Regions from separate parts of the Pseudogracilibacillus sp. ICA-222130 genome, predicted to be linked through region 4. Evidence: riboswitches for the same ligand, from Rfam matches in the RefSeq annotation. Region 4 holds a riboswitch; each other region holds the start of a gene.
What was found. A riboswitch is a leader RNA that binds a small molecule or an ion and turns the genes downstream of it on or off. The one in region 4 is predicted to bind S-adenosylmethionine.
Positions count from the first base shown of each region.

Region 1 (8,319 bases), on a different contig from region 4:
AAACAGATGCAATAAACAAAATTCAGATGCAACCACCACGAAAACAGATGCAACAAACAAAATTCAGATGCAACAACTGCGCAAACAGATGCAACAAACAAATTTTAGATGCAACAACTGCGAAAACAGATGCAATAAACAAATTTCAGATGCAACCACCTCGCAAACAGATGCAATAAACAAATTTTAGATGCAACAACTGCGAAAACAGATGCAATAGATAAAATTCAGATGCAACAACCACAAAAACAGATGCAATAAACAAAATTTAGATGCAACAACTGCGAAAACAGATGCAATAAACAAAATTTAGATGCAACCACCGTGAGAACAGATGCAATAAACAAAATTTAGATGCAATAAACAAATTTCAGATGCAACAACCACCGCGGAAACAGATGCAATAAACAAATTTCAGATGCAACAAAAAAGGATTCCAGCAAAATAAGCTAGAATCCTAAAATATTTATACGTACATTGCTGCCACTTCTTTTTGTAATTTTTCGTCACGGACATATTCATCATATGTCATCGATTTATCGATGATACCGTTTGGTGTAAGTTCAATTAGACGATTTGCAATACTATTAACAAACTGATGGTCGCTAGATGTAAATAAAATCGATCCTTTAAACTTAATTAATCCATTGTTTAAAGCTGTAATGGATTCTAAGTCTAAGTGACTTGTCGGTTCATCAAAAATGAGTACGTTTGATTCTGCAAGCATCATTTTAGATAACATACAACGTACTTTTTCTCCTCCTGAAAGCACTTTTGCTTGTTTTAAAGCTTCTTCACCTGAGAAGAGCATTCTACCTAAAAATCCGCGTAAAAATGTTTCGGTTTGATCTTCAGGTGAATATTGACGTAGCCATTCTACTAATGTTAATTCGTTATTTTCGAAATAAGCACTGTTATCTTTCGGGAAGTAGGAGCGAGAAGTAGTGACACCCCAATGGAATGCTCCACTATCAGGTTCCATTTCTCCATTTAAAATGTCAAATAACACCGTGTTTGCTAGGTCATCTTTTCCAACGAAAGCAACTTTTTCATCTTTATTAATCGTAAATGACACATTGTCTAACACTTTTTGTCCGTTAATCGTTTTCGTTAACCCATCGACACGTAACAAATCATTTCCAATTTCACGACCTGGTGTGAAGGCAACATATGGATAACGGCGTGAAGAAGGTTTAATGTCATCTAATGTAATGTTTTCTAGTAATTTACGACGTGAAGTCGCTTGTTTAGATTTTGATGCATTCGCACTAAAGCGCGCGATAAATGCTTGTAAATCTTTAATTTTTTCTTCCTTTTTCTTGTTTTCTTCTTTTGCCATTTTTGCCGCTAATTGACTAGACTCGTACCAGAAATCATAGTTTCCAACATAAATTTCAATTTTTCCGAAGTCAACATCTGCAATATGTGTACACACATTGTTTAAGAAATGACGGTCGTGTGAAACGACGATTACCGTATTTTCAAAGTCTGCTAAGAAATCTTGTAGCCAATGAATCGCTTGAATATCAAGTCCGTTCGTCGGCTCGTCCAATAATAATACATCGGGTGTACCAAATAAAGCTTGTGCTAATAACACTTTAACTTTTTGGTCATTTTTTAGTTCAGACATTTGTTTATCATGCAATGAATCTGGTATGCCTAATCCAGAAAGTAAAATAGCTGCTTCGGATTCCGCTTCCCAACCATTTAATTCTGCAAATTCTCCTTCTAGTTCTGCAGCACGGATTCCGTCTTCTTCTGTGAAATCTGTTTTTAAATAGATCGCGTCCTTTTCCTTCATGACGTTATATAAACGTTCATGGCCCATTAAAACGGTCTCTAACACTTGTTCATTTTCATATGCGAAATGATCTTGTTTTAACACGGCAATACGTTGATCTGCATCTAGTGACACATGGCCTTTTTGTGGCTCAATTTCTCCAGATAAAATTTTTAAAAATGTTGATTTACCGGCACCATTTGCTCCGATTACTCCATAACAGTTCCCATTATTAAATTGTATATTGACATCTTCAAATAATTTTTTATCTCCAAATCGTAAACTAACGTCGGTGACATTTAACATGTACATGTTCCTTCCTAAATTTATTATCTCAAGTAAGCGTAAGTGATTATCGTATATTCGTCAATAATTAGCTCTAATTATTCGATCCTTTTTTAGCGAGGCTATCAATTCCTAATGTCTTATAAGGGACATCAAATTTAAAGGCGATATTGTTCGTTTCCAAGTCAAATGCATGTACAGCGACATGGAAATTACTCTTTATATCCATTTCTGTTACTTGTACATAAATTTCTTCTTCTCGTGGATTAATAATTACCCATTCCGGTGTTGGTAAATATTGCTCGATATATTGCATAATTTTTTTGTTCGGTAATTTTAAATCGCCGACAGAGATGGATTTTTGTTTTAAGGATAAATCACCGTTCTCTTGAACAATTGGTTCAAAATTGACTACTAACGGAACGGTGGAGGAGAAAACGGGAATTTCCCCGAATAATTGTACTTCCTCATCAATATTAATATAAAATTGATGCTCTGTATCTGCTAATAGTTTATCTAAATACGCATTAACCAAATTATTAACATGATGTTTGGTCGATCGAACGATAAATTCCGAACTATCTTCTAATTTATAGGCAGTTCGTTCCTTTTCAATATCGACTTTAGGTACAGGAGAATAAAAATAAAGTGTTAATAGGAGGAGTACCCCAATATTAACCCCCGCTAATATATAAAATCGTTTTTTCCATATATTTTTATTCATGGTTTCGTTCCCCTTCATGGATGACAAATTGTAAAATACGTTCAGCCATCATTTCATATCCAGTATGATTCGGGTGGAAATGGTCTTCGGATAAATAAAAGTCATTTTCAGCTTCATCGAAAATATCGACCATCGGAATAAAGTATCCTTTTTCATAACGATTTGCTACGTCTGCTCCTATTGTATTCCAACTTTCTACAATATAGTCCAACTCTTCTATATCTGAAAAATATCGTTTAAACGGATTGTAAAAACCGATCAAGTAAATTTCTGTATCTTCATTTAATGCTTTTATGGTATCAAAAATGGTTTCGAGTCGTTGTTCATATTTAATTTGTTCACTCGTAAATGGATCTAATGATAAGTCGGCAAAATTGTCTTTAAATACTTGCATAATATCATTCGCTCCGATGGTAATAAGTACAATATGTGACTTTTCAATCGCCCTTTTTATTTCTTTTTCTTCTAGACGTTCGATTAATTGTCCACTTCGGTTGCCACGTTTACCGAAATTATCGAAATGGACGAGTTGTTTTTCTTCATTAATTGTTTCATCTAAAACACCGACATAACCACCATTTCCCGTTTCATCCCCTACACCTTCTGTTAAAGAATCACCAATAGCAACGACATTAATATCGCTTGTGAAAAAGAAGTTCGCAGCCCGTTTTAATTGATCTGAAATAAAGTCACGTACGGGGTCTTCTTTCATCATTGCTGTTTCTAAATCCTCATCTAATTCTTTATCGTCGCCTTCTATTTCACTCGTTATTTCATCTTCAATGATTTTATTTATAGGTTTTTGTTTTTTGGGCGTAGAGAAAAATGCTAACAAAATGATGCTTATAATAATGATGGACAATATAATTGTTCGTTTAATAAAAATCACACCTATATTTCAATATTATCTATATTATAGATGACATTCCTTGATTATATAAGTACTTTACCAAAATCGTTAAATAAATGTAAACGTATGAAAATAAAGGTATTCATTACATAAAAAGAGAGGAAGCCGATATAGGTTGAAATAACAAAATATTTTGGCCTTTTCTTTCATCATATGCTCTATGGCTTTATCATTTTTTGGGATAAAAAAAGTTCTGTTTATCTTAAAAAAGATAAACAGAACGGTTATTTTTAAATCAAGTTCAATGTCTAGTTTTTTATATTTTCATTATTATGCACGTTTGTTCCTAGCATTTTTCACTGTCGTTACTAGATCATTGTTGGTGATGACGATTGCCTGACCATTTGCCGTCACATCACCATTAGACCAGACGATGGTTGCACCTACATGATTTTCCACTGTTGGCTCGTCCGTATATAGGATATCTACAATGTCTTCTTCTACATCCTGTACATGAACAATACGATATCCTAATGGACGTAATTCATTTGCTTTATCTAGTAACGCATCTGATCCTTGAACGGCAATTGTTTTTGCACGTAACCCTTCAGAACGATCAAATGGCGAGTTCGTTACCCAATCGATCGCTATATGATTGGTCGTTTCCAGCACCGTTTCACCAGTTGCTTGTCCAATTGCACGATCTAATGTAGCTAAAATATCGTCAATCGCCTCAATACCGACAGAAAGACGAACAAGGTCTTCTGTTACACCACTTTTTGCAAGATCTGCTTCATTTAACTGTTGGTGTGTTGTGGAAGCTGGGTGGATGATTAATGATTTTGCATCTCCTACGTTTGCAACGTGAGACCATAATTCAATATGGTCGATCAATGTTTTACCAGCTTCTAGCCCACCTTTAATACCGAATGTAATGACAGATCCATATCCATATTCAAAATATTTATGTGCTAGTTCATGTGATGGATGATCGTCAAATCCAGGGAAGTTCACCCACGTTACACCAGGGTGGTCTTTCAGGAAGTTGGCGATTTTTATGGCGTTTTCGCTATGACGTTCTAAGCGAACATGTAATGTTTCTAATCCTTGTGTTAATAAAAACGCGTTATGTGGGCTTATAGCTGCTCCTGTGTCACGTAATAATTGCACACGAATACGAAGTGCAAATGCAACAGGCCCTAAGTCTGCAAAACGAACCCCACCATAACTTTCATCTGGCTCCGTAAATCCAGGGAATTTGTCACTATCCCAGTTGAAACGTCCGCCATCGACAATAATTCCACCGATCGATGTTCCGTGTCCACCAATCCATTTTGTCGCGGAATGTACGACAACATCTGCTCCCCACTTTAGTGGTTTCGCAAATTTTGGTGCAAAAGTATTATCAATAATTAATGGAATCCCATGTTCGTGTGCAATATTTGCGACTGCTTCCACATCAAACACATTTAAACTAGGATTCGTAATCGTTTCCCCAAAAATGGCTTTCGTTTTATCTGTAATCGCATTGCGAATTGCATCCAGATCTGTCCCATCAACGATTTTTACCGTAATACCGAAGCGTGGCAATGTATGAATGAATAAATTATATGTTCCACCATATAAATTACTATCTGCCACAATTTCATCGCCTGCACTAGCAACATTTAAAATTGCATATGTAATTGCTGCCATTCCGGAAGCAACTGCCACTGCCGCTGTTCCGTCTTCTAACTGAGCGACACGTTGTTCAAAGGCGTCTGTCGTAGGATTCATTAAGCGTGTATAAATATTACCGGGTTCTGTTAATGCAAATAAGTTGCGAGCATGGTCTGTATCGTTAAATACATAAGAAGTAGTTTGATAGATTGGTAATGCACGAGAGCCTGTTGTAGGATCTGGTTCTTGACCTGCATGAAGTAAGATAGTTTCATCTTTCTGATAACGAAATGTTGACATGTAAAACTCCTCCTTAAAATTTTGAACGTATTGTATTTTATTTGAGAAGGTGATGATATAAAAAAACCTCTTCTACATGATTGTAAGAAGAGGGATCATTATGTATTGTCCTCCTCTTATCTTCCAGAATATCATCTGTAGGATTTGGCACCGTTAAAAGCAATTGCTTTAAGGTTGCTGGACTTCTCAGGGCCTATTCCCTCCATCCGTCTTGATAAGAGATATGTCGATGAAATTAGTATCCATTATACCTGTAAATGAATCAAAGTCAATTAATTTGTGAATTTTCTAACTTTATGGACTCTTAATGTAGAAGACACAAATAAAATTAACGCAATCCAAATACATGTAAACGTCACGAAATGTGCGGATGTAAATGGTTCATCATAGAGGAATACGCCGAGTAAAAGCATAATTGTCGGTGCGATATACTGCAAAATTCCTGCTAATGACAAAGGAATGTATGTTACGGCATAGCCGAATAATAATAGTGGGACGGCTGTAGCAACTCCGGATATGAGTAATAGCCCTGTATCCGTCCATGATGTGCTTGCTGCAAATCCTAAATCCACTCCGACAAATGTGCATAAATAAATGAGTGCAATCGGAGTTAATAGTAATGTCTCCACGGTTAATGAATAGGCCGAATCTAGCTTAACGGCTTTTTTTAATAGCCCATATAAACCAAATGATAATGCTAATGCGATAGAAATCCAAGGAAATACCCCATAGGAGACTGTTAAATATATGACACCAAAACTCGCGAATAACAATGCAACTTTTTGCGCTGGGTATAATGCTTCTTTTAAAAATAGGACACCTAATACGATGCTTAATAAAGGATTCATATAATAGCCTAAACTTGCTTGAATGACGAAATCATTATGTACAGCCCAAATATAAATGAGCCAGTTTGCGCTAATGACAATAGATGCTAATGTAATGTAGAGCATTTTCTGTTTATCTTTCAATAATGTTGTACATAATGAGAAAAAAGAGCGTAATTTTCGTGTGAAAAGTAAATATCCAACCATAAATAGACAAGACCAAATGATGCGATTCGCTAAAATGACATCTGGTTCGTATATGTCTAATAGTTTCCAATAGATCGGGAAAAATCCCCATAAAATATATGTAATAATCCCTAACATAATGCCTGTTTTCATGTTTTTATTGTTCATTTACTGCCTCACTTCACTGATGTTTTCTACCATCATTTTACGCCTATGTTCTAGCTGTTGGCAATTGTTCCGACTTTTTCATCCATTCATGCATGGTGAAACAGAATTGTCAGAAAGTTTGTTATACTAGAGTTACATAAATAAGAGGAGGAACGAGCATGAAAAAAATTGAAACGATGTCCATTCATGATGGATATGATGCAAAACAATTGCTGGGTAGTGTTTCAGTGCCAATTTTTCAAACGTCTACATTTGAATTTCAGTCTGCTGAACATGGAGAGAAAAGCTTTAGTGGAGAAGCAGACGGGCATATTTATACACGAATTGGGAATCCGACTGTAGATGTATTAGAAAAAAGGATGGCGGTGTTAGAAGGCGGTGAGCGTGCCTTAGCATTCGGTTCGGGAATGGGTGCCATATCTGCTGTGCTCATTGCACTTACAAAAGCAAATGAGCATATTTTATGCTCGAATGGTTTATATGGTTGTACATTCGGTTTATTAAAAATGATGGAAGAGAAGTATGGAATGGATGTACAATTGACAGACTTTACATCTGAAGAAAAAATCCGCCATGCGATAAAGGAAAATACGGCGGTCATTTATATTGAAACGCCTGTCAATCCGACGATGCAATTAATCGATTTAAAAAAGATAAGTAAAATTGCAAAAGAATACGATATACCTGTCGTTGTGGATAATACATTTTCGACCCCTTATTTACAACGTCCTATAGAACTTGGTTGTGACATCGTAGTACATAGTGCGACAAAATATTTAAATGGACATGGAGATGTGATTGCGGGAATCGCCATTGGAACAGAAGAGAGGATGGATGAAATTGCAAGTACGACACGAAACAATATTGGTGCCGTGCTAGCACCATTTGATGCTTGGCTCCTATTAAGGGGACTGAAAACATTGCCATTACGAATGGACCGTCATTGTGACAACGCAAAAAAAATTGCTGCCAAACTTGAAACACATCCGAATGTAGAAGCGGTGTATTATCCAGGATTAGATGATCCGACAGTGTATAAGAAACAAATGCATCGTGGTGGGGGTGTGCTAGCATTTGACATTAAAGGGGATAAATATAACGCCCAGCAGTTTTTAAATGCATTAACATTTGTAAAAGTGGCAGTTAGTCTTGGAGATGCAGAAACTTTAATTGAGCATCCAGCAACGATGACCCATGCAGTGATTCCAGAAGAAGAGCGAACGCATATGGGTATAAAAGACTCCCTTATTCGATTATCTGTAGGACTAGAACATTGGGAAGATGTATGGAAGGACCTTGAAGTTGCATTAGATACACTCTCTTAAGTTCAAAATATGTTAGAATATAAGAAAGAAAGAGAGAGGGGATGCCTATGCAACTTGTACCTATATTATTTGGATCAGTCATGATTGTGAACTTTGTCCTTGCATTTACGGTTATTTTTTTAGAACGGAAAAATGCAAGTTCCACATGGGCATGGCTTATGGTCTTATTTTTTATTCCTGTTTTAGGTTTCCTTCTATATTTATTATTTGGTAGA
Region 1 covers NZ_JBBKBG010000004.1:27,096-35,414, forward strand. The annotation lists gene WKT09_RS03530 (ABC-F family ATP-binding cassette domain-containing protein) at 467-2,086, opposite strand; gene WKT09_RS03535 (YpmS family protein) at 2,160-2,789, opposite strand; gene WKT09_RS03540 (SGNH/GDSL hydrolase family protein) at 2,782-3,678, opposite strand; gene WKT09_RS03545 (O-acetylhomoserine aminocarboxypropyltransferase/cysteine synthase family protein) at 3,970-5,598, opposite strand; SAM riboswitch class I at 5,712-5,819, opposite strand; gene rarD (EamA family transporter RarD) at 5,871-6,779, opposite strand; gene megL (methionine gamma-lyase) at 6,938-8,104, shown strand; gene cls (cardiolipin synthase) at 8,152-8,319, shown strand, end outside.
Region 1: it holds a riboswitch for S-adenosylmethionine, as region 4 does, so the genes downstream of both, WKT09_RS03545 (O-acetylhomoserine aminocarboxypropyltransferase/cysteine synthase family protein) here and WKT09_RS08625 (methionine ABC transporter ATP-binding protein) in region 4, are expected to answer to the same signal.

Region 2 (8,319 bases), on a different contig from region 4:
GTAAGATCACGTCTGCATATTGTGCTGTGCGAGAGAAAAAGACATCTTGGACAACAAAGAAATCTAGTTTTGATAATGTTTTATCGACGTGGTTTGCATCGGCGTCTACTAATGCCATATCTTCTCCCATTAAATACATCGCACGCATTTTTCCTTCATTGATGGAACGAAGCATTTGAATGTTGTCTAATCCAGGTTTGTCGTCAATTTTTACACCGTACGCTTGCTCGAATTTTTCACGTGCATGATCTTCTGTTACATGTTGATACCCTGGTAGCCATGCTGGGAGAGTCCCCATATCACATGCTCCTTGTACATTATTATGTCCTCGTAGTGGGTAAGAACCGGCACCTTCACGTCGGTAATTTCCTGTTGCAAGCAATAGATTTGAAATTGCCGCAGATGTATCAGAACCACCAGTGTTTTGTGTAACACCCATTCCCCATAAAATGCATGTACCATCCGCATCACGGATCATTTCTGCCATTTCAATTAATGTGGCTTCGGGAATGCCTGTTTGCTCTTCAGCATATTGTAATGTATATGTTTCTAGTAATTCTTTTAATTCATCAAAATAATGTACGTTTTCTTGAATAAATTCGTTGTCATGCCATCCTTGTTGTATCATATAATTGGTTATCGCCATGAGCCATACTTGGTCTGTTCCTTGTTTTGGTCGAATAAAGACATCTGAACGTTCGGCCATTTCATTTTTTCTTAAATCTGATACGATTAATTTTTGACCGTGTAATTTATTCGCACGTTTTACACGTGTCGCTAAAACAGGGTGTGCTTCTGCAGGATTCGCACCAATTATGATGACAAGACCTGCTTTTGCTATGTCTTTAATCGTTCCGGCATCGCCACCCATCCCAACAGTTCGCATTAATCCATCTGTTGCAGGGGATTGACAATAACGGGAGCAATTATCGACATTATTCGTTTCAAATAACTGGCGGGCAAGTTTTTGCATGAGATAGTTTTCTTCGTTTGTCACTTTGGAAGAGGAAATAAAACCAACACCGTCTTTTCCATGTTCCTCTTTCACTTCACGAAGCTTTTTGGCAACGAGAGATAATGCTTCCTCCCAGCTCGCTTCTTCAAAGGCACCGTTTTTTCGAATGAGTGGGGTAGTAATTCTTTCTTCCGAGTTCACAAAATCCCATCCGAATTTTCCTTTTACACATGTAGATACCGCATTTACTGGTCCTTCACTCGGCTGTACTTTTAAAATTTCTCTTCCTTTTGTCCATACTTCAAATGTACATCCAACTCCACAAAACGTACATACTGTTTTCGTTTTCTTCGTGCGTGTTTCCCGCATTTTCGCTTCTGCATCTGATACGGCCATAATGCCACTATATCCCGGTTCTACATCTTTCACGAGGTCAATCATCGGATTTAGTATATCTGGTTTTAAACCTGTCATAAAACCAGCATTACCGAGCATCGATTTTTCCATTAGAGCATTACAAGGACAGACAGACACACATTGTCCACAGCTAACACAAGAGGATTCGTTGATGGAAACACCTTCATCCCATATGACACGGGGACGATCTGCTTCCCAATCAATAGATAGTGTTTCATTTACTTGTAAACTTTGACATACTTCTACACAACGTCCACAAGTGATACATTGATTTGGATCATATCGGTAGAAAGGGTGTGACATGTCTACTTCGCTTTCATCAACTTTTGGCGAATAAGGATATTTTTGATGTTCTATTCCCATTTGTTTTACCGTATTATGTAATGTACAATCCCCATTATTATTATCACACACCGTACAATATAAGGAGTGATTTTCTAAAATACGATCCATCGCTTCTGTTTGTGCAATTTTAGCACTGTTTGATTGTAATTGTATGTTCATATTTTTCGTTAATGGAGTAGAACATGCGCGTACAAGTTCTCCATCCACTTCGACGATACATGTATCACAAGTTTGGACAGGATCTACTAAAGGATTATAACAAACTTGTGGATGAGCAATTTTTTCTTTGTTTAATAGTTGAATAATTGTTTTTTCATCAGTTACCTCATAAGTTTGATCGTTTATTTTTACCGAAAAAACAGTTTCTGACATAATATAGCCTCCTTTTGAAATAAAAAAATCCACTACAAAATTATCCTTCCTCGAAAGCATTCAAATGGATAAAGGTGTAGTGGAGTAGTTTTAGAGCAGGTCTTGCTAAAATACCATTCCTATTTACCGTTAATATGAATCATAGTTTCTAACCATTTCTATAGTTAAACAACCATCTTTCTCATATTTTACCATGCTAGTTCAGAAGATTCAATATCCTAATTTTTATATGATATGATGGATAAAAAGGGGGCATACATGATGAAGAAAATACATGCATTCAATGATATTATTCGGAAATTACGAAAAGATTGTTTCGGAAAGGGTCCGGAAAAAATTCAAACTACTTTTGTAAATGATATGGCAATTACTCGATTATATGGTAATTTAACACCAACAGAAAAATTTATTAGTTCGACTTCAGAAGGGAAGGATATTGTCCACACGGCTAGAACAAAAATGATTCAAGAAATGTATGAAACAAATTACCCGGAACATATGGAAGAATTAGTCGGGGCGAAACTCGTACATTTATTTACAGATATGAAAATTGAGGAAGATATGGCGGTATCTGTTTTTATTTTTGATCGTCCCATTGATAAGGTGGAAGAGTAGGGAAAGTACTTCACCTACTCTGCTTATACGGTTGAGGTAAGAAAAACATATCGAATGTATCAATATCAAATGATGAAGACTTTTACATAAAAAAGAGATTCTGCGAAATAGCAGAATCTCTTCTATGTTTATTCTTTTTCAAGCATCCATGCAGGTTTACCGAAACCTACGAATTCTTCGTCGATAACAGCTTCAAATTCATCTGATTCAATTACCTCAATAATATCAAGGGCAAACTGTTTATTAGCATCTTCTGCTTTTACTGCAACAATATTTCTGAATTGGTCTGGCATATCTTCTAACGCAATCGCGTCCATTAAATCCATATTTGCTGCTATCGCAAAGTTTCCTGGAACCGCAGCTATGTCAGCATCATCGACAGAACGTGGTAATTGACCAGCTTCAATTGGTAAAAACTCTAAATTTTTGTCGTTTTTTGTAATATCTTTTTCAGAAGCTTTTAAAGGTTCGACATCTCCATCAATTTCAATTAACCCTAGATCTTCAAATGTAATTAATGTTCTTGCAGCATTAACTGGATCGTTCGGAATCGTAACAGTTGCACCATCTTCAATGTCTTCTACTGATTCATATTTATTCGAGAAAAGTCCTAATGGAGCAGTAGGTACAACGATTAAATCCTTTAAATCCATATCATTTTCTTCCGCGAAATTTTCTAAGTAAATTACATGTTGGAATAGGTTTGCATCAATGGATCCGTCATTTAACGCATTGTTCGGTTGTACATAATCACTAAACTCTGTTAATTTCACTTCATATCCCTTTTCTTCTAAGCCAGGAATAATTGCTTTCGTTAACATATCACTATAAGGACCAGCCGTAGCACCGAAATGTAATTGTTTTGTTTCATCTACATTGGAAGCCTCATTTCCGTCGTTATTGCCACCACATGCAGCTAAAATAGCGACGATACTTGCTAAAACGATTGTAAAAATCCACTTTTTCATTTTATTTCCCCCTAATAATTAACTTTTGTCTACTGCTTTTGCAGCTTTGTCTCCAATCCATTGGAAAATTTGTACTAATAATAATAAAATTACGACCGTTAAAATCATAATGGTATTATCATATCGGTAGTAACCAAATCGAATTGCTAAATCACCGATTCCTCCACCACCAACGAAACCAGCCATTGCAGAATAAGCTACTAAACTAATCACGGTTAATGTGATGCCTTGGATAATACTAGATTTGGCTTCTGGAAGTAATACATCTTTAATAATCATCCAAGGTGTTGCACCAACCGCAATTGCTGCTTCGATCACTCCCTTATCAATTTCACGAAGGGATGTTTCCACAATTCGTGCAAAAAATGGGATGGCTGCAACCGATAAAGCAACACTTGCAGCAGTAGGTCCAATCGAGTTACCGACGATTAATTTTGTAAATGGTGTAATAGCTACCATTAAAATAATGAACGGGATGGAACGAATGACGTTCACAACAAATCCGAGGACAGATTTTATCGGTTTATTTTCAAGAAATAGTCCCTTATCCGTGACGAATAAAATAATCCCTAATGGCAATCCGATGATGAGTGCAACGAGTAGCGCAATACCTATCATATATATCGTTTCCCCAAATGCTTGCGTCATTTCGGGTAACAGTTCCACAATACGGTCCACATCAAATAACATCACGAATCACCTCCACATCTACTTGTTGTGATGACATATAATCGATTGCTTTGTCGATTTCAGTTTTGTCACCTTTCATTTCCATGACGAACATTCCCAGTGGACGTTCTTGAATATATTCAATTAAACCGTGTAAGAAATTTCCTTTTACATCAAATGTTTGAATCATATCGGAAATGACGCTTTCGCCAGCAATATCTCCACGGAACGTAATTTTAACAATTTGTCCGGTGCATTTTTGTAACATTTCTTCTGGTACATCGATATTCACAACATCTTTAATGAATGTTTTCGTTAAATCATTTTTCGGTGCAGAGAAAATATCATATACGTTTCCTGATTCCACAACTTTTCCATCCTGCATAATAGCCATACGGTCACAAATTTCTTTCACCACATTCATCTCATGTGTAATTAATACAATCGTAATATTTAATTCTCGATTAATTTTCTTTAATAACTTTAAAATGGATGAGGTTGTATTCGGATCGAGAGCAGAAGTAGCTTCATCGCACAGTAATACAGATGGTTCATTCGCTAGTGCACGAGCAATACCAACTCGTTGTTTTTGACCACCACTTAGTTGGGCCGGAAAGACATCTTTTTTATCTGCTAAATCTACCATATCTAAAAGTTCTTCGACACGTTGATCAATCTCTTTTGCTGGTGTGGATGCTGCTCGTAAAGCAAATATGATATTTTCAGCAACTGTTTTTTGACTTATGAGATGGAAATGTTGGAAAATCATGCCGATTTTTAAACGTGCTTTACGTAGGTTGTTTGCATTCAAAGACATTAAATCAAGCCCGTCGACTAATATTCGTCCTTTTGTAGGTCGTTCTAGTAAATTAATACAGCGTAATAAGGAACTTTTACCTGCCCCAGAATATCCGACAATACCGAAGATTTCTCCTTCGTTAATCGTTAAAGATACATTGTCGACACCAATGACATCTCTATCCTTCGTTTGATACACTTTTGTTAAATTTTCGATTTGAATCATGGCTAGTCTCCCTTTTAAAAACATAAAAAAACTTCTTTCACAAATATGAAAGAAGAACTGTTAATTTTCAGCTTATCTTCCAGAAATTTGTACGTTCTGAAGGAATTGGCACCTTCCATAATGGGGTTGCCGGACGTCATTGGGCCTTGTCCCTCGGTCACTCTTGATAAGTTATCGACTTATATAATTGTAGCATTTCATATTAGTCAAACTAATATATTTAATCATAGCTATTTTCGTTTAATTTGTCAATAATAACTGAAAATTTCTTTCTTTTCGAAAGTATATTCTTTATACTTGTTGTAGAATGATAGAATTGAAATGAGGAATATTTATATGAAATTATCGAATCGATTACAGAGATTGCCGGCACATTTTTTCTCGCAATTAACCAAAAATGTTCAACAAGCTGTTAGGGAAGGGAGAGATGTTATTAATCTTGGAAGAGGAAATCCTGATAAACCAACGCCGTCTCATATCGTAACAGCTTTACAGGATGCAGTAGAAGATCCAGTCACACATGGATATGCACCATTTCGAGGTACGACGGAATTGAAAGAAGCGATAGCGATATTTTATAAACGTGAATACGGAGTAAATCTAGATCCGGAAACAGAGGTTGCTATTTTATTCGGTTCGAAAGCGGGAGTTGTCGAATTACCATTGGCGATTATGGATCCAGGAGAAGTTCTCTTACTTCCAGACCCAGGTTATCCAGACTATTTATCTGGTGTTAGTTTGGCAGATATACGATTCGAAACGATGCCATTACTAGAAGAAAATAACTATTTTCCTAATTATGATGTTATAGATGAGGATATTAAACGAGATGCAACATTAATGTATTTAAATTATCCAAGTAATCCGACGAGTGCAGTAGCAGATGTTCCATTTTTTGATGAGACAGTCCAATTCGCGAAAGAAAACAATATTGCAGTAATGCATGATTTTGCTTATGGTGGAATCGGATTTGATGGTGAAAAACCGGTAAGTTTTTTACAAGCAGACGGGGCGAAAGATGTCGGGGTGGAAATGTATACGATGTCGAAAACATTTAATATGGCTGGATGGCGCGTCGGATTTGCTTTAGGAAATAAGGAGATTGTCGGTGCGATTAATTTATTACAAGATCATATGTATATTAACCAATTTCCTGCCGTTCAGCGTGCAGCTGCAAAAGCATTGTTAGGAGAGCAAACGGCAGCGAAAGAAATAGTCGCTTTATATGAACATCGTCGTAATGTGTTTATCGAAGCTTGTAAAAAAATCGGGTGGAAAGTCGAAGCACCAAAGGCCTCTTTTTTCGCTTGGTTACAGGTTCCAAATGGACATACGAGTGAATCCTTTACTGATTTGTTGTTAAATGAAGCAAATATCGCTGTTGCTCCAGGTAATGCTTTTGGGGCACATGGAGAAGGGTATGTACGAATTGGATTATTGGAGGAAGTAGATCGTTTACGTGAAGCGGTAGAACGGATAGGAAAACTGGACTTATTTTAATCGATGTCCAGTTTTTTCTCCGGATAAAATCCATTTGAAAGAGTGGGGGAGTGGTATGAAAGTAATTGATTTAACCGCAACATTGAACGAAAAAATGGACGTCTATCCTGGAGATCCAGCGGTTACGATTGAAAAAGTCCATACATTTGACAAAAATGGCTGGGAGTTAAGAAGGTTAACATTAGGTACGCATACCGGCACACATGTCGATGCATTTTCGCATATGCATAAAGGAAAAGCAAATGTAGATGAGATTCCGATCGAACGATTTTTTGGTGAAGCACAAGTAGTGCAAAAAGATTCACAATGGCCGAGGGAGATAGGCTTATTCTTTACTGAACCACTGGATGAAACATATATAGATAAATTATTGCACGCAAAACCCTCCTTTGTCGGTGGAGATATGACGGAACGATTAGAAAGAATGTTATTAGCGAACGACATTATTACCTATACAGACCTAATCAATTTAGAAAAAATTCCGTTCCATCAATCTTTTACATTTTATGGACTACCTTTAAAAATAGAAAAAGGGGACGGGTCACCAGTCCGCGCGATCGCTATATTATAAAAGCGATTATTAGTAGTAGCTTTGCAGGAGAAAACGGGGAGGATCAATCCCCGTCTTTTTTTATCATTTTTTCTTGCTTCAACTTACAAATTGGAATATATAAAGCAATGTATACAATATAAAGTTAATAATGGATGATCTAAAGGAGAATTTTTCATTATTTTTCAAAAAAATTAAAACTTTTTATATAAGTGACCGTCTAATATATAGCAGGTGAAGGGGGAGTCCATTGGAGAAAATTACAAAAAAAGCTATTGCTGGAGATAAAGAAGCTTTTATGCAACTTATGGATACTGTAAAAGCTGATATTTATCGAACAGCATTGAGTTACATGAAAACAGAAGAGCTTGCATTAGAAGTAGTACAAGAAGTTACATATCGCGCATTGATTAATATCCATTCAATACGACAACCTGCCTATATTAAAACGTGGTTTATTCGAATTACGATTAATTATTGTAACGATTTAATACGGGAACGAAAAAAAGTGCTGCAATTAGATGAAACGATGATACCATCAGCTTATGAGGAAGACTTTCTATTATTAGAGATGGAAGAACTATTAGAAAAATTATCTAATCAAGAAAGAGAATGGATAGTTTTAAAATATATTCACGGCATATCTTTTAAAGAAATGGCTGAAGTGTTTCGTACGAATGAAAATACGATGAAAACAAGAGTTTATAAAACTTTAGATAAACTACGTCATTTAGCAAAGAAAGGGGAAGTGTAAATGAAACATGAAGATGTAGAAAAGCAACTTGAAAATTATAAAAACAAAATAGAAAACATTTCCATCCCCGAGACATTGTTAGATGAAGCGATAGAAAAAGGTATGAAGCAACATAAGGAGAGCAAAGTTTCTAAGAAAAAACACCGTTAT
Region 2 covers NZ_JBBKBG010000008.1:61,259-69,577, forward strand. The annotation lists gene fdhF (formate dehydrogenase subunit alpha) at 1-2,089, opposite strand, end outside; gene WKT09_RS05665 (DUF2294 domain-containing protein) at 2,348-2,704, shown strand; gene WKT09_RS05670 (MetQ/NlpA family ABC transporter substrate-binding protein) at 2,833-3,672, opposite strand; gene WKT09_RS05675 (methionine ABC transporter permease) at 3,691-4,362, opposite strand; gene WKT09_RS05680 (methionine ABC transporter ATP-binding protein) at 4,352-5,365, opposite strand; SAM riboswitch class I at 5,435-5,538, opposite strand; gene WKT09_RS05685 (pyridoxal phosphate-dependent aminotransferase) at 5,702-6,865, shown strand; gene WKT09_RS05690 (cyclase family protein) at 6,921-7,436, shown strand; gene WKT09_RS05695 (sigma-70 family RNA polymerase sigma factor) at 7,666-8,169, shown strand; gene WKT09_RS05700 (DUF4179 domain-containing protein) at 8,170-8,319, shown strand, end outside.
Region 2: it holds a riboswitch for S-adenosylmethionine, as region 4 does, so the genes downstream of both, WKT09_RS05680 (methionine ABC transporter ATP-binding protein) here and WKT09_RS08625 (methionine ABC transporter ATP-binding protein) in region 4, are expected to answer to the same signal.

Region 3 (8,319 bases), on a different contig from region 4:
AAAATGTGCATGGAAGGAGGATGGTGTGGAGGGGAGGGAAGCTGTATGAAAATATATCCGCAAGTTCATTGAGAAAAGTGGTTGAACTTGCGGAAATAGTTGATATATCCGCAAGTTAATTGAAAAAAGTGCTTGAACTTACGGAAATAGTTGATATATCCGCAAGTTTATTGAAAAAAGTGCTTCCACTTGCGGAATTAGTTGATATATCCGCAAGTTCATGAAGAAAAGTGCTCTAACTTGCGTAATTAGTTGATATATCCGCAAGTTAATTGAAAAAAGTGCTCCCACTTGCGGAAATAATGAATATATCCGCAAGTTATCAAAGAAAAGCGCTTCCACTTGCGTAATTAAATGATATATCCGCAAGTTCCCAGCAAAAAGCGCTCCCACTTGCGAAATTAACGAAAATCGAGAAGGAGGTTGACTTGAAAAACACCACCCCCCCTCATGATGCAATCAGCAAGCCGTCACCCGCCGCTCCACAAAGCAAGGCCCGACGACAAGGAGCGTCTATCAAACAAAAAACCCCGGCCACCATTCTTATGAATGATGACCGGGGTTCATATGTTGTGATAGTTTGTTAGCCTCTGTATGTTGGGCCAGCGTTTTTGATTGCTTCGCTTGCGTTTGTGAACTTATCGAAGTTCGCATGGAATTCTTTTGCTAAATTTTTAGCTGTTTCATCGTATGCTTCTTTATCTTCCCAAGTTAAACGCGGAACTAATACTTCATCTGGTACTCCAGGTACATGAGCTGGAATATTTAGACCGAATACTTCATCTTTTACGGTTTCTACAGTGTTTAGCTCACCTTCTAGTGCAGCATGAATCATTGCACGAGTGTATGAAAGTTTCATACGTTTACCGACTCCATAAGGGCCTCCAGTCCAACCAGTGTTAACTAAAAATACATTTGTGTTGAACTGATCGATTTTTTCTCCAAGCATTTCTGCATATTGATCTGGAGAAAGTGGTAAGAATGGTGATCCAAAGCAAGCTGAGAAAGTTGCTTCTGGTTCTGTAATTCCACGCTCTGTTCCAGCTAATTTAGACGTATATCCACTTAAAAAGTGATACATTGCTTGTTCTTTCGTTAACTTACTGATTGGAGGTAATGTTCCTGACGCATCAGCAGTTAAGAAAATAATTGTATTTGGATGACCTGCAACACTTGGAACGATAATGTTGTCAATGTTCTCTATCGGGTATGCAGCTCTTGTGTTTTCTGTTAATGAAACGTCTGAGTAATCTGGTTCACGAGTTTGATCATCGAGTACGACGTTTTCTAATACAGAACCGAAACGAATAGCATCAAAAATTTGTGGTTCTTTTTCACGTGTTAAATCAACACATTTTGCGTAACAACCACCTTCAATGTTGAATACACCGTTTGGACTCCATCCATGTTCATCATCACCGATTAATTTACGGTAAGGGTCAGCTGATAATGTTGTTTTTCCTGTTCCTGATAAACCGAAGAATAAAGCAACATCCCCTTCCTCCCCAACGTTTGCAGAACAGTGCATAGATAACACATTTTGTTGTGGTAATAAGTAGTTCATCACAGAGAAAATAGATTTTTTAATTTCCCCAGCATATTCCGTTCCACCGATTAATACGACACGCTCTTTGAATGAAATAACGATAAATGTTTCAGAATTCGTCCCATCTTCTTGAGGGTCTGCTTCTAATGTCGGTGCAGAGAGAACTGTAAAGCCAGCCTCATGTGCTGCTAACTCATCTTTCGTCGGTGTAATGAATAACTGACGTGCAAAAAGGTTATGCCATGCATATTCGTTTACTACTTCCACTGGTAAACGATATTTTTCGTCTGCTCCAGCGAATCCTTTAAAAGAGAAAACTTCATCTTTATTTTTTAAGTGATTTACAACTTTATCGAATAATTTTTGGAATGATGCCTCATCGATTGGTTTGTTTACTTCTCCCCAATCTACTAAGTTATCAGAAACGTCATCACGAACGATGAAACGGTCTTTTGGTGAACGGCCAGTGTATTTTCCAGTAGTTGCTTGAACTGATCCAGTTGCAGTTAATACACCTTCATTACGTGATAAAATCTTTTCTACCAATCCTGGTACAGATAAATTGTTATGAACATTGTCATTTTGTAAAATTTCTTGTGATACAGTTGACCTAGCTGTCGTATTCATTGAATTAATCCATCCTTTTTTCTCGTGTACTTTAAAATCTGAATATAGTATAACACATTAAACGAATTAGTCCATACTAATGTAATAAAACAAATAGAAAATGTTAATTTATTATAATGAAACAAAAGCTAAAACGTCTAAAAACGTTGGTGCAATAACGTTTTTTAAATGTATTACAATTTTGTGAAAAAAATCACAAAAGCTTTGTCTCACTACAGTAAATCTATTTTAACATAATCATATCAATACTTGAACTACCATTTTAGCGTTGGATAATGGGCGAAAAAAACAAAATAATAGGGAAAAAATGGAAATGTTTCATACTATACGTGTTCGGGTAAAAGATATTAAGTTTCGTTGCTGAAGATGCATAGGAAAAAAGTAAGATACATAAAAGAAGGGGTGGGGTTCATATTGGGGAAAAGTAATAAAACGGCTCGAGTTTTTGTTGGACTAGGAGTGGCAATTATGATAGTAAGTGTTTTAATTGGTACTGCGATTGCACCAACGGAAATAAGGATAGGGGCTATAGATCGAACAGAATTTTCTTGGGGAGTTTTTTTCACTACCGCGTTCAGTGGATTTATATCAGGGATGTTTTTTATTGGGATGGCTGAAATCATTGAGTTATTAGATGGATTGAACTGGTATGGATCCAAAGTGTCCTCTGACTTGAGAAAACTTTTGAACGAAAAAAATCGGAATTCGTAATTTTTTCAGAAGTTCGGGTTATCGCATGCATATAGAAGGTTGTATTTCTTCTTTAATCGATTGACATTTCACTTATTATCATATAGACTAGCCATTATAGTATACATATAGAGGTGTTTTTCAGGAAATATTTCATATGTAATAAACAACGGACTCTCTTATTAGGAGTTGGTGGAGGGACAGACCCTGTGAAGCCCAGCAACCTCACAAGTATGTGAAAAGGTGCTAACCTGATGCAAGGATTTTCCTTGAACAATAAGAGTGAAAGGCAGAAACAATATCCTTTCCTCATTTTATATAGGAAAGGATTTTTTCATGAATTCCATTATTTATGAAAAATGAACGAGTCATCTCGTTCCCTATGATCTCTATCGAGTAGAGCTCCGTGTAATATTTATAGGAGGCTTAATTATAATGACAAAGAATCGCCGTTTATTCACATCAGAATCAGTAACGGAAGGACATCCGGATAAAATGAGTGACCAAATCTCGGATGCAATTTTAGATGAAATTTTAAAAGGGGACCCGTATGCACGTGTTGCATGTGAAACGACTGTTACAACAGGACTCGTGTTAGTTTCCGGTGAAATTACGACGAATGTATATGTTGATATCCCTTCCATCGTTCGTAAAACAGTAAAAGAAATTGGATACACGGATTCACGTTACGGATTTGATGCAGAAACATGTGCCGTATTAACGGCTATCGATGAGCAGTCACCTGATATTGCAGGTGGAGTAGATGTTGCATTAGAAACACGGGAAGGAGAGGCAGATGAATCGGAAATTGGTGCGGGAGACCAAGGGTTAATGTTTGGGTATGCATGTGATGAAACAGAAGATCTAATGCCATTACCGATTTATTTAGCGCACCGTATTGCAAAACGATTAACAGATGTTCGTAAAGACCATACATTACCGTATTTACTGCCTGACGGTAAAACACAAGTAACGGTAGAATATGATGAACATGATAAACCTGTTCGGGTAGATGCAATCGTTGTGTCTACTCAACATACGGAAGATGTTACATTAGAACAAATTAAAAAAGATATACAGGAATATATTATTAAACCAATTGTTCCGAGTTTCTTATTAGATGAAAACACGAAATATTATATTAACCCATCTGGTCGTTTCGTGATCGGTGGACCACAAGGAGATGCGGGATTAACAGGCCGTAAAATTATCGTCGATACGTACGGTGGATATGCTCGTCATGGTGGGGGAGCATTTTCTGGTAAAGATGCGACAAAAGTGGACCGATCTGCAGCATATGCCGCACGTTATGTCGCGAAAAATATCGTGGCAGCACATTTAGCGGAAAAATGTGAAGTTCAATTAGCGTATGCTATTGGAGTGGCACAACCTGTATCGATTGCGATTGATACATTTGGAACTGGAAAAGTGTCAGAAGAAATTTTAGTCGAAGTGGTACGTGAAAACTTCAACTTAAGCCCACGTGGCATTATTCAGATGTTAGATTTACGTCGTCCGATTTATCGTGACACTGCAGCATATGGACATTTCGGCCGTCGTGATGTTACACTTCCTTGGGAAAATTTAGATAAAGCGGAAGCATTAAGACAATCGGTTGTCGCAATTGCGAATAAATAAAAGGAAAAAATGGATGATATACATGTCATCCATTTTTTGTTTATATGGACAACAGCTGTATAATAGGAAGAGAAAGTAGGGTGAAAAGTTCCTGTGATATGGATGAAAACCTATTCATAAATAAGATGAAACAATCTAGTGAACAATTGCAAAATATTGATGTTTACGACGGATGTAATGCTTGTCGTAACAGAAAAAAATATGGTATTATTTTTTAGAAAATAGATTTCATAAAGGTAGGTTACAAACATGGGCCATTTTATTGGAAGTTTACATCATGGAACGACTTCATCTATCATCGATGTAAACAATGTCGAGCAACATGAACAAACATATGAACATGGAAATTTTTCTTTTTTATATGAAGCAAGTGAATTAGATCAAGTATTTGAAAATGAACAATATTATGTACATTATTTTGGTGAATGCTATAACAAGGAAACATTAGCGGAAAAAGCGGGGATTTCATCCACGAATATTGCAGAAATTATTGCAGTGTTATTTCCACAAGGACAAAAGGAATTATTCGCGCAAATTAGCGGGAAATTTATTATTACCATTTTAGATAAACATAGTGAAACATTATATGGAGCGAGAGATCATTTTGGTGTGAAGCCACTTTTTTATGTAGAAAGGGATGGAGCGTTCACCTTTTCTTCTTCAAAAACGGAAATTACGAACCGTTATCATATAGATAAAATGAATGAAACAGCGTTACAACATTATTTTAGTTTCCAATATGTACCTGAACCATATACATTGCATGACGATGTCGTTATTATGGACCCGGCAACTTATTTTGTGAAAGAAAAAGCAGGGGAAGTGACATTCCATAAATATTGGAAGCCATCCTTTGACCCTATCCAAACAGAGAAGTCTGTATGGATCAATAAAATTCGTGAAGTCATGTATGAAAACATTGAAAAACGGATGGATGGTATTGCAGATATTGGGGCCTTTTTATCTGGAGGAATTGATTCGACCTTAGTCGTGTCGATGGCGAAAGAGATGAACCCAAATATAAAAACATTCTCTGTCGGTTTTGAGCGAGAAGGATTCTCTGAAGTGGACGTTGCTAAGGAGACAGCAGATAAAGTAGGCGTTGAAAATATCGCGAAATTTATTACGGCAGATGAATATGTAAACCAAATTCCGGAAATAATGTGGAATTTAGAAGAGCCATTAGCAGACCCATCTTGTATTCCGCTATATTTCGTTTCTAAAGAAGCGAGCAGTTATGTGAATTTTGCATTATCTGGCGAAGGTTCGGATGAGTTATTCGGCGGGTATAATATTTATCGTGAACCAGATTCTTTACGGATGTTTAACTATATTCCTGGATTATTCAAAACATTAATTCGAAAAGTTGCGATGACTTTACCGGAGAATATGAGTGGGAAAAGTTTCTTATTAAGAGGGACAACCCCATTAAGAGAACGTTATATCGGTAATGCGAAAATGTTTGAGGAAAAAGAAAAAGAAGCCTTTTTAAAAACATTTAACCGCACGATTTCCTATGAAGATATTACGGGACCATATTATGATATTATAAGCCATGAACCACTCGTCGCTCAAATGCAATATATCGATATTCATACGTGGATGCGTGGGGATATTTTATTAAAAGCAGGTAAAATGTCGAAAGCAAATGGAATTGAAATTAGAATGCCGTTTGTCGATAAAGATGTGTTTGAATTAGCGAGCAAAATTCCAATCGATTTAAAAATTGCGAACAACACGACGAAATCGATTTTACGTGAAGCATCACGTGGAATTATTCCAGATCACGTATTAGATCGGAAAAAATTAGGATTCCCTGTACCGATGAGACATTGGCTGAAAAAAGAATTAAACGGTTGGGCGAAACGTACGATTGATGAAGCGGAAGTAGATGCATACGTCCATAAACAATTTGTCCGTGATTTATTAGAGGCACATTGTGCAGGAAAAGCGGATTATAGCCGAAAAATTTGGACCTTCTTAATGTTCATGGTATGGCATCAAGTGTTTATGGAAGGAAAATATGATTTTGCGCAAGGGCAATCAACGTTAAGAGGATAACCTCATTACATGAAAGAACAAAAAAACAGTCTATTACTCATACATCGTAATAGACTGTTTTCCCATTTGTTCCCAAGCAGCAATGAAATCTTTTATTGGTGCACTACTTCGGTAATTTAATGGGTCATTGAAATATACTTTTTCTTCGTCATATCCAGTTATTAAGACAGCGTGTTGTCGGTACGTAATGTCGATTGGTCCATCTTCTGTTTGCCATGTTTCAAATTGTTCTTTTGGCAAATGTGTATAGTGGGAATTAATGATGACCCATACTGGATGGCCTTCACTTATATGTCTTTTTACTTCTTTAAAATCTTCTCCCGTAAAGTCAATTACTTGTAAATTTGCCGCATGTTTTTTGGCGAGTGATGCGATAGGTCCGTGGTAAACACCGAGGCCTGGTTCATCGAATGTATACATACTCCCGACAAATCCATTGTCCGGATTGCCGAAATGAACTTGTCCATTTTTATATTGATACGCTTGTGTACTACGTTTCACTTCTTCAGCTAACGTCATTTTATCGACATCGATCCCATGGAAAGAAAGAAGCATGCTAAGTGCGGTTACTTCACAACCGCGTGGCAATTCTGGCAACTGTTCTATAAGTGGTGCTTCTAATTGTACGGCTTTTTTAATTTTTCCTTTCGCTTCTTTTCCTTCATGTTTGATCGTTTCAGCATGGACTTTTTTATCTTTTGTTACGTCTTCTTGTTCAAATGTATCAATGATGGCATGTTTCACATGCAGAAACTCACCATTCGTATAAGCTAAATAACCGATAAAAAGGGTCGTCGAAGCAAAAATCGTCATATAAAATATCGATAGTATGTAAGAAGCTCTCTTTTTAAAAAAGAAAATCGATATGACAGATACACCATATAAAACTAAAGAAAGGATGAATAGTAGAAGGAGCAAATATGTCACCTCATTATATTAATCAGTAAAAACATTTTCTTTATAGTATTGGCCTTTTTCTACATAAGATGCTCGAATTCTGTCCATATCTTGTCTATCTTTATCTGTTAATGTACGAACAACCTTTGCAGGGCGACCAAATGCTAATGTATTCGGTGGAATTTTGGTGCCAGGAGATAGTAAACTTCCTGCACCGATAAATGCATTTTCTCCGATTTCCACTCCGTCTAATAAAATGGAACCCATCCCGATTAAGGCATTTTTTCGAACGGTACAACTATGTAAGGTTACTTGATGCCCAATACTTACACCGTCTTCTAAAATAACAGGCATGTTTGGGCTTTGGTGAATCAGTGATAAATCTTGAATGTTGACGTTGTTTCCAATAATCGTTGGTGCCACATCGCCACGGATCACAGTTTGGAACCATACACTACATTTTTCGCCCATTTTTACATCGCCAACAATTGTAGCGTTTGGAGCGACATAGGTCGTTTCATCAATTTGTGGATATTTTCCTTTATATTGGTCAATCATTGTACACACCTCATTTCATTTATCTATCCATTATCATACCATGAATGCTCGCAAATCTCTTACCTTACTGCCTTTTTTCCATCGCGATCACAAATGGCGGATCATTCCGTTGGTTCACGAATCCATACTGGAGGACACCGTAATATTGTTGGTCTAAATTTGTGACAAATTGAAGGACAGCATCTTTTTCCTCTTTCCCTCCAACATGCCCATGGTAGACAACGAGCACAACACGGCCACCTTTTTCTAGGTTGTGAAGCAATGCTTGAATGGCAGCGATGGTCGATGGTGCTTCTGTAATC
Region 3 covers NZ_JBBKBG010000013.1:43,016-51,334, forward strand. The annotation lists gene pckA (phosphoenolpyruvate carboxykinase (ATP)) at 584-2,173, opposite strand; gene WKT09_RS07345 (hypothetical protein) at 2,588-2,884, shown strand; SAM riboswitch class I at 3,040-3,146, shown strand; gene metK (methionine adenosyltransferase) at 3,299-4,501, shown strand; gene asnB (asparagine synthase (glutamine-hydrolyzing)) at 4,751-6,562, shown strand; gene WKT09_RS07360 (C39 family peptidase) at 6,596-7,480, opposite strand; gene WKT09_RS07365 (gamma carbonic anhydrase) at 7,499-8,017, opposite strand; gene WKT09_RS07370 (class I SAM-dependent methyltransferase) at 8,082-8,319, opposite strand, start outside.
Region 3: it holds a riboswitch for S-adenosylmethionine, as region 4 does, so the genes downstream of both, metK (methionine adenosyltransferase) here and WKT09_RS08625 (methionine ABC transporter ATP-binding protein) in region 4, are expected to answer to the same signal.

Region 4 (8,319 bases):
TTTTTCGCTTGTACTTGCGGAATTATCCCATATATCCGCAAGTGAAACGACTTTTCCACTTTTACTTGCGGAATTAAATCACATTTCCGCAAACCTACCAACACCAACTACTACTTACTCACCATTAGTATACCCAAAAAAAATTACCCCCACCATCGTGGAGGCAATTTTTTATATACATTATTCTGATACTGGTACTACCGCACCGTCGTAGTTCTCAACCATGAAGTCTTGAATTTCTTCAGAACGTAACACTTCTAATAACTTGTTTAATGCTTCGTCTTCTTCGTTACCTTCTTGAACCGCTAATACGTTCACGTAAGGAGAGTCGTCCCCTTCACGGAAAATAGAGTCGTTCACTGGATCAAGTCCTGCACCGATAGCATAGTTCGTGTTGATGACCACTAATACATCTTCTTCAGACTCATAAATCTCTGGTAAAAATGCTGGCTCATAGTCAGGAGAGAATGTTAAATTTTTCGGGTTGTCTTCGATATCATCTAACTCAGCCTTACCCTCTTCCACTCCGTCTTTTATTGTAATTAAATCGTTTGCTTCGAATAACTGTAACACACGTCCATGGTCAGCTACAGAGTTACTTAATACAACTTCTGTGCCATCTTTAATATTATCGATTGAATCAATAGTTTTTGAGTATGCTGCGATTGGTTCAATATGAATTCCACCGATATGTGTTAACTCGTATCCTGTATCTTCAATTGTTTGTTCTAAATAAGGAATATGTTGGAAATAGTTTGCATCTAAATCGCCACTTGCTAAGTCATCATTTGGTAAAACGTAATCCTCATATGGTTCAATTTCTAAAGTAATACCTTCTTCCGCTAAAATTGGTGCCGCTTCTTCTAAAATCTCTGCATGTGGCACACTAGAAGCTCCAACTTTAATTGTCACTTCTTCAGCGTTTCCATCATTATTACCTGCGTCGTTGTTGCCTGCGTTGTTTGCTGAGTTGTTGTTATTTCCTCCACCACATGCTGCTAAAACTAAAATTGAAATTAATGCAAATAAAGCTAAAACCTTTTTCATGAAACATTCTCCCCTTTACCTTTTATCAATTTTTTTAGATATAAAATCTCCAATGAATTGGAAAATAAAAACGACAATTACAATAATGATAGAACAGACGAGGACAATTTCAAAAATTCTTCGTTGGAATCCTGCATAATATGCATAACTCCCTAGTCCACCTGCTCCGATCGCTCCAGCCATTGCTGTATAACCAATTAACGCAATCGCTGTGACGGTAATTCCTGAAATAAGTGCTGGCATCGATTCTGGGATTAATACTTTAAAAATGATACGTCTCGTCGTGGATCCCATCGCTTTTGCTGCCTCAATTACACCTTTATTTACTTCCTTCAATGCAATTTCCACTAAACGGCCGTAAAACGGTGCCGCTCCTAAAATTAAAGCTGGAAGTGCTGCATTCGGTCCCCGAATCGTTCCAATTAAAAATCTCGTTAATGGGAACAATAATAAAATTAAAATGATAAATGGGATAGCACGAAAGACGTTAACAAATGTCGCAATGATAAAATTTAATATTTTATTTTCCCATAGACCATCTTTATCTGTTAAATAAAGTAATAAGCCAAGCAATAATCCTAAAATAAACGTTCCAATAAGTGCGATGATGGTCATGTAAAACGTTTCATATGTAGCTTCAAGCAATTGGTTCGTATCAAGTTTTGAAAAATCAAGTGTCATCGCGAATTACCTCCACTGTTACCGAGGAAGCTTGAACAAAAGCCTCAACTTTCTCTATTTCTGTTTTGTCTCCAATTAATTGAATAGCAAGAGAACCAAGCGTACCGTAAGTCGTTTTCGTAATTTTACCATGTAAAATATTCACTTGAGTATCGTAGTTTTTCGCAATTTCACTAATTAGAGCATCATTGGTTGCTGTCCCTTGGAATCGTAAACGAAGAACTTTTCCTTTTCGTTCTACTTCCTCTAGCACTTCATCCAATGTATCATCTTCACGGCCTTCTTCCACGACCTCTCCAATGAATCGTTGTGTCACATCATGTTGTGGATTCGTAAAAACATCATACACATTTCCTTGTTCCACAATTTTCCCCTGTTCCATCACTGCAACACGATGACAAATTTTTCGGATGACGTTCATTTCATGTGTAATTAAAATGATCGTCAAACCAAGTTTCTCATTAATATCTACGAGTAAATTTAAAATAGAGTTTGTCGTTTCCGGGTCTAATGCAGATGTCGCTTCATCACATAATAACACTTTCGGGTTATTCGCGAGTGCTCTTGCGATTCCGACACGTTGTTTTTGTCCCCCACTAAGTTGGGACGGATACGCTTTTTCTCTACCTTCTAATCCAACTAATTGAATGAGTTCCTTTACTCTTTTTTCTCTTTCTGCTTTTGGCACACCAGCGATTTCGAGAGGGAAGGCAATATTATCTTCCGTCGTTCGTGACCATAATAAATTAAAGTGTTGGAAAATCATTCCGATATCTTGTCTCGCTGTACGAAGATTTTTCGTATTTAATTCAGTCATGCTCTCGCCGTCAATGGTTATGGTTCCTGCTGTCGGTTCTTCCAGGCGATTTAATAACCGAACGAACGTACTTTTTCCAGCCCCACTATATCCAATCACTCCAAATATTTCACCAGTTTCGATATCCAATGTGATGTCATCGACTGCCTTGATTGGGCGATTGTCAATCGTGAATGTTTTCCTTAAATTTTTGATCGAAATCAAAATGCGTACCCTCCTTTTCCTTTTATTCCAATAAAAAAATCCCTTTGCTCTAGAGAACAAAAAGATTATATATCTTCACGTTCTCTCATTTTTCAAAGCGGTGTGCTTCGCAGGATTTAGCACCTTTCAATCTTTACATTGAAGGTTGCCGCAACTTCACAGGGCCAGTCCCTCCATTGCTCTTCATAAGAGTTTATCATATTCAATTGGTTATTATATTGAATCTTACCAGTCCTTGTTGCCTTTGTCAACGATAATGCACATTACCTAGCAAATAACTCGGGTTTGTACTCAAACACATAATGATAGATGTGTGCAACCGAATGAAATGTATAAATTTTTTCCTTTATTTCTCCATCTTTCACAATGAGTAAACACGGTACACTTTCGATTTTATTTTCTTGCATGAATTCCGGAAATAGGGATCCATTCATTTCTAGAAAAATTTCCTCCTTATGTGTCATTTCAATTTTCTGTAAAAAACTTCTTGCGACATGACACGTCCCACAAAATGGGGTATGAATAAAAAGGAAACCATCATCCGGTAATGGTAATTGTTTGATCTCTTGCATATTTCTCACCAATCTTTTAAAAAATATATCGGATTAATTCGAATATGAAATTTGACGAGTTCTGTTGCGAGAATATTGTATGGGGTTGCCTCCACTTCCATATATTCTTCTGGAATATACATATTTTCTGCATGTGGCAACTCTTCATTCAACTTTTTTCTAAGTTGTTTTCCTGGACGGTCCTCATCGACGAAAATATAGACAAGATGGTGATCCAAATCATACGTTTCCAGCATTTCATCAAATTTTTCAATACTAAATGTTCCGAATGTACATAAAATTTGTACGTCATCACGGCCATCGATAATTGTTTCGAGCCGCTTTTTATCTTGTTTTCCTTCAACAATCACTATTTTCATTTTATCATTGCATCCTTTTCATTGCACCTTTTTAAAACAAAAAGCTATTCACGATGAGTTTTGTCTGCTCATCGTTGAATAGCTTTTCCATTATTCTGCTGAGATTAATGCCTCGTATTTGTCTGCTGAAAGTAACTCGTCTAACTGCTCATCCTTTGTCGGCTCGATGACGATGAACCATCCTTGGTCATAAGGAGACTCATTTACTGTTTCAGGGCTATCTTGTAGTGCTCCATTAATTTCCACTACACGTCCACTTACTGGTGCATATAATTCGGATACTGTTTTGACAGATTCTACGCTTCCAAATGGTTCGTTCATTTCAATTTCCGCACCAATTTCAGGAAGTTCTGCAAATACGATGTCCCCTAATTCTTCTAAAGCGAATTGAGTAAGTCCGACTCGAATATCGCTTCCTTCTTCTCGTGCCCACGTATGTTCTTTTGAATATAATAACTCTGTTGGTAATGACATATTTTTCTCCTCCTACGTTACTTCCATGTATTTTCGTATGTTTCTTCTTTAAAGCCAACTGTCACGCTCGTGCCGTCTGTCAGGATTGGCCGTTTAATAAGCATGCCATTTGACGCTAAATATGTAACCATGTCATCGAGTGTGGCATCTTTTATTTTTTCTTTCATATTTTGTTCGCGATACACTTTCCCACTCGTATTAAAAAATTTCTTCGGTTCTAGTCCACTTTTTTCAATAAGCGATTTTATCGTCGCTTCTGAAGGTGTTTCTTCGACTAAATGAACTAATTCATACGTTTTCCCGTGATCATCTAGCCATTTTTTTGCCTTCTTACATGTACTACAATTCGGGTACCAATATAATGTTAGTGACATCGTAAACCTCCGTATAAAAAATTTACTAATCTGATTATAGCAAATAATCCCCCGCGCTACAAAGGGATAAATTTTTTCATGAAAACTGGTGGGTGTGTGTAATAATTCCGCAAGTGTAGGGCGATTTCAGTGGGAACTTGCGGATATATGCAGTAATTACGCAAGTGCAAGGCGGTTTTCATGATAACTTGCGGATGTGTGTAATAATTCCGCAAGTGCTCGGCGGTTTTCATGATAACTTGCGGATATATGCAGTAATTACGCAAGTGCAAGCCCGTTTCAGCGATAACTTGCGGATATAACCAATAATTACGCAAGTGCAAGGCGGTTTTCACGATAACTTGCGGATATAATCAATAATTACGCAAGTGCAAAGCCGTTTCCTCAATAACTTGCGGATATACATCACAGCCCCGTCGCAAGTTCACCAACAATTCCCCGCGCTATTAAATGTACTTCAAGTAATAAATCGATAGCTAGCATTCTTCCGACTATTTTCCTTCTTAAAGTACAATTGCAAAATAGATTGTATGGTTCGTATGGACACCATTCCTCCTATCCATTCGTAGATTCGCTCGGTTGTGATGGGGGCCTCTGGAAAAAGGGTGACGTATTCCACAATACTACGGACAACAGCAGATGCAAGCGACTCCCTATACGTGCACCGTGCACAACACATATGCCGATATTCCCGAGCCATCCAACCACGACAACGTACACAAGTAATGCCTTTTCGCAAAGTCTCCCACTCAAATGAAGGGGTGCGAACAAATCGATTTTCTGTTACATGTAAAGTACGTAATTTTTCAGCTAATGCGATGTGGGTAGCATTCAAGGTTGCACGCTCATTATTTAAATGCGAAAAAAAACCTTGCAATTATGTCGGCAAAACAATTTTATCATTTGGCTTCATGTACAATGTGAAACGATCATTCACAAAGGCGACATAAGGTAGAACAGGTAGATGAATATTTAGAGATAAAAGTATTTCCTTTAACAAAATTTCTGTGCGATTCAATTGATGTAACGGGTTTGCTATCACTTTATTCGTCCGAAGTGATGTAAACTGATCATCAAAATATGCATATTCATTTTCAAAGTTTTTAACTTCTACTAAAAGTAGTTTCGTTGCAAAAATTAACAAGCAATCAATTTGCGATAGTCGACCACTTTTGTCAAAGAGTAAGCTATACAAAGCGATATAATCAACTTGTAATTTTTCCACAACTAATTGTTCAAAACGACATTCCCCTCGATAACCTTGGAGTTCCTTGTAAAATTGTTGCTCATCCTCCTTCGAAAAAACGATACGATTTTGCAGTAATTCATATACGTATAATAGTGATGATTTTTGTACGGATTCGTTCATATTCTCCCTCCACTAAAACCCTTTCTTCTTACAATAACTAGTTATACAAATATTGCAAAAAGACAAAACTGCTATTTTGGACGAAAAACAGGGACGAAAATGCAAAAATCATCTAGGGGTTTCACCATTTTCACCACGAATACTTGCGATAAAATTCAATTTTATCCATTTACAAAAAAACTACATCGAAACAAAAAAATCTCGACGTAGTTTTCATGAGCGAATCGTTTCTCTGACAAGTTTCCCTATCGCCCGTTCGATATCCTCTACTTGTGGAACTGCCTGGTGCTCCAATTTTGCATTATATGGCATTGGAACGAAAGCCCCTCCGAGACGAATGATTGGTGCACGTAAAGCATGAAAAGCTCGTTCAGCAATTAAACTGGTAATTTCCCCACCAATTCCGCCACGTTTTACCGCTTCATGGACGATGATGACACGTCCCGTTTTTTCCACAGAGTTAAGAATCGTCGCTTCATCTAATGGCACGAGTGTGCGTGGATCGATGACTTCCACCGATACACCTAGAGCAGCGTAGTCCATTGCAGCTTGTAATGCTTTTTGCACCATGATACCTGTTGCAATGATCGTGACATCTGTTCCTTCCCGCTTCACATCTGCTACGCCAAGAGGAATTTCATAAGTATCTGTCGGTACGTCACCAGTCTTTTTATACAATAATTTATGCTCATAAAAAATGACTGGATTTGGATCATTTATCGCTGCTATGAGTAGTCCTTTCGCATCGTATGGGGTAGAAGGTTGGACTACTTTTAAACCTGGAACATGGGCGAGCCAAGCTTCCAAACTCTGAGAATGTTGGGCAGCTGCACCTGTTCCAGAGCCAGATGGGGTACGAATAACGAGTGGCACCGTCGCCTTTCCACCGTACATATAACGGATTTTCGCAGCTTGATTTACGACTTGGTCTAAGGCTAATGTTAAGAAATCAGAAAATTGGATATCGACGACAGGTCGCATGCCAGTTAATGCAGCCCCGACTGCAACACCTGTCATTCCGAGTTCACTGATCGGTGTATCGCGCACGCGAGCTGATCCAAACTCCTCCAGCAATGTCGCCGTCACCCCAAAAGCACCACCATACACACCGATATCTTCTCCGAGTAAAAGGACCTTCTCGTCCTCCCTCAGTTTAATTCGTAACGCATCACGAATCGCCTCCAAATATGTCGTCGTTTGCGCGTTCATAGTTCCACCTCCCGAATCGCATACACATCCTTATATAGTTCATCTATCCCAGGCTCGTCACTGGCTGTTGCAAATTCCGTTGCCGCGTCAACTTCTTTTTGTACAGTATGGTGTATCGCTTTTATTCGACCGGCTGCTTCTATTGCAACATGAAGTAATTTTTGCTCCAATTGAATAAGGGGGTCCCGTTTTTTATATGCTTCGACTTCTTCCTCCATCCGATACAATTGCTTATCACTTTTCGAATGGCCTTTGAACCGATATGTTTTCGCTTCTATGAAGGTCGGTCCTGCTCCATTTCTCGCGCGTTCGACAGCTCTTTCCATCGTTTCTTTTACAACTAAAACATCATTTCCATCAATGGTCACACCAGGAATTCCGTACGCCACAGCTCGTTCTGACAACTGATCAATATTCGTCATATCACCAATTGCGCTCGACATCCCATACATATTGTTTTCACAAATGAAAATGACAGGCACTTGCCAAATTGACGCCATATTTAACGCCTCATGAAAACTTCCTTCATTGATTGCACCATCCCCGAAAAAACATGCGACGACATTGTTCTTTTGCTGCATTTGCATACTTAATCCCGCCCCAACAGCGATTGGAATTCCACCTCCAACGACGCCGTTTGAACCAAGATTCCCTTCCTCGATGTCTGCTATATGCATTGAACCACCTTTTCCCTTACTATAGCCCGTTATTTTGCCGAACATTTCCGCCATCATTTTATGTATGTCAGCACCCATTGCAATCGCATGCCCGTGGCCACGATGTGTACTCGATATGTAGTCCCCGTTTTGCAACGCAGAACAAACACCGACAGCAACTGCCTCTTGTCCATTATATAAATGAGTCGTTCCATGCAAATGCCCTCGCTGAACATTTTTTTCTACCTCATTTTCAAACTGTCGAATGCGCACCATTTTTTCATATAATGTAAACCATTCTTCTATGTTTTTCCGCTCATATGGCACACTGTTCATCCCTTTCTATGTCCAAAATAATTCCTATCGTCGTGCATACTTTTCCCCTAGTATAATATACTTTTTCAAGCAAACATTACCTCCTTTGTTGAACAACGTTCTATGCAAAAATTGACGCCAAGTTAGATAGCAACCTCTCCAAAAGCGACGCGACTTTACTCCCTACTGTTTCAATAAACTACCTCATGATAGCGAATTTCTTCCTTAACTAAAATATCGAT
Region 4 covers NZ_JBBKBG010000018.1:39,908-48,226, reverse strand. The annotation lists partial or broken gene WKT09_RS08640 (hypothetical protein) at 1-214, shown strand, start outside; gene WKT09_RS08635 (MetQ/NlpA family ABC transporter substrate-binding protein) at 181-1,047, opposite strand; gene WKT09_RS08630 (methionine ABC transporter permease) at 1,063-1,728, opposite strand; gene WKT09_RS08625 (methionine ABC transporter ATP-binding protein) at 1,718-2,749, opposite strand; SAM riboswitch class I at 2,832-2,941, opposite strand; gene WKT09_RS08620 (thioredoxin family protein) at 3,013-3,321, opposite strand; gene WKT09_RS08615 (toprim domain-containing protein) at 3,327-3,680, opposite strand; gene gcvH (glycine cleavage system protein GcvH) at 3,771-4,154, opposite strand; gene WKT09_RS08605 (arsenate reductase family protein) at 4,172-4,528, opposite strand; gene WKT09_RS08600 (nuclease-related domain-containing protein) at 5,406-5,897, opposite strand; gene WKT09_RS08595 (alpha-ketoacid dehydrogenase subunit beta) at 6,111-7,106, opposite strand; gene WKT09_RS08590 (thiamine pyrophosphate-dependent dehydrogenase E1 component subunit alpha) at 7,103-8,098, opposite strand; gene WKT09_RS08585 (MoeB/ThiF family adenylyltransferase) at 8,303-8,319, opposite strand, start outside.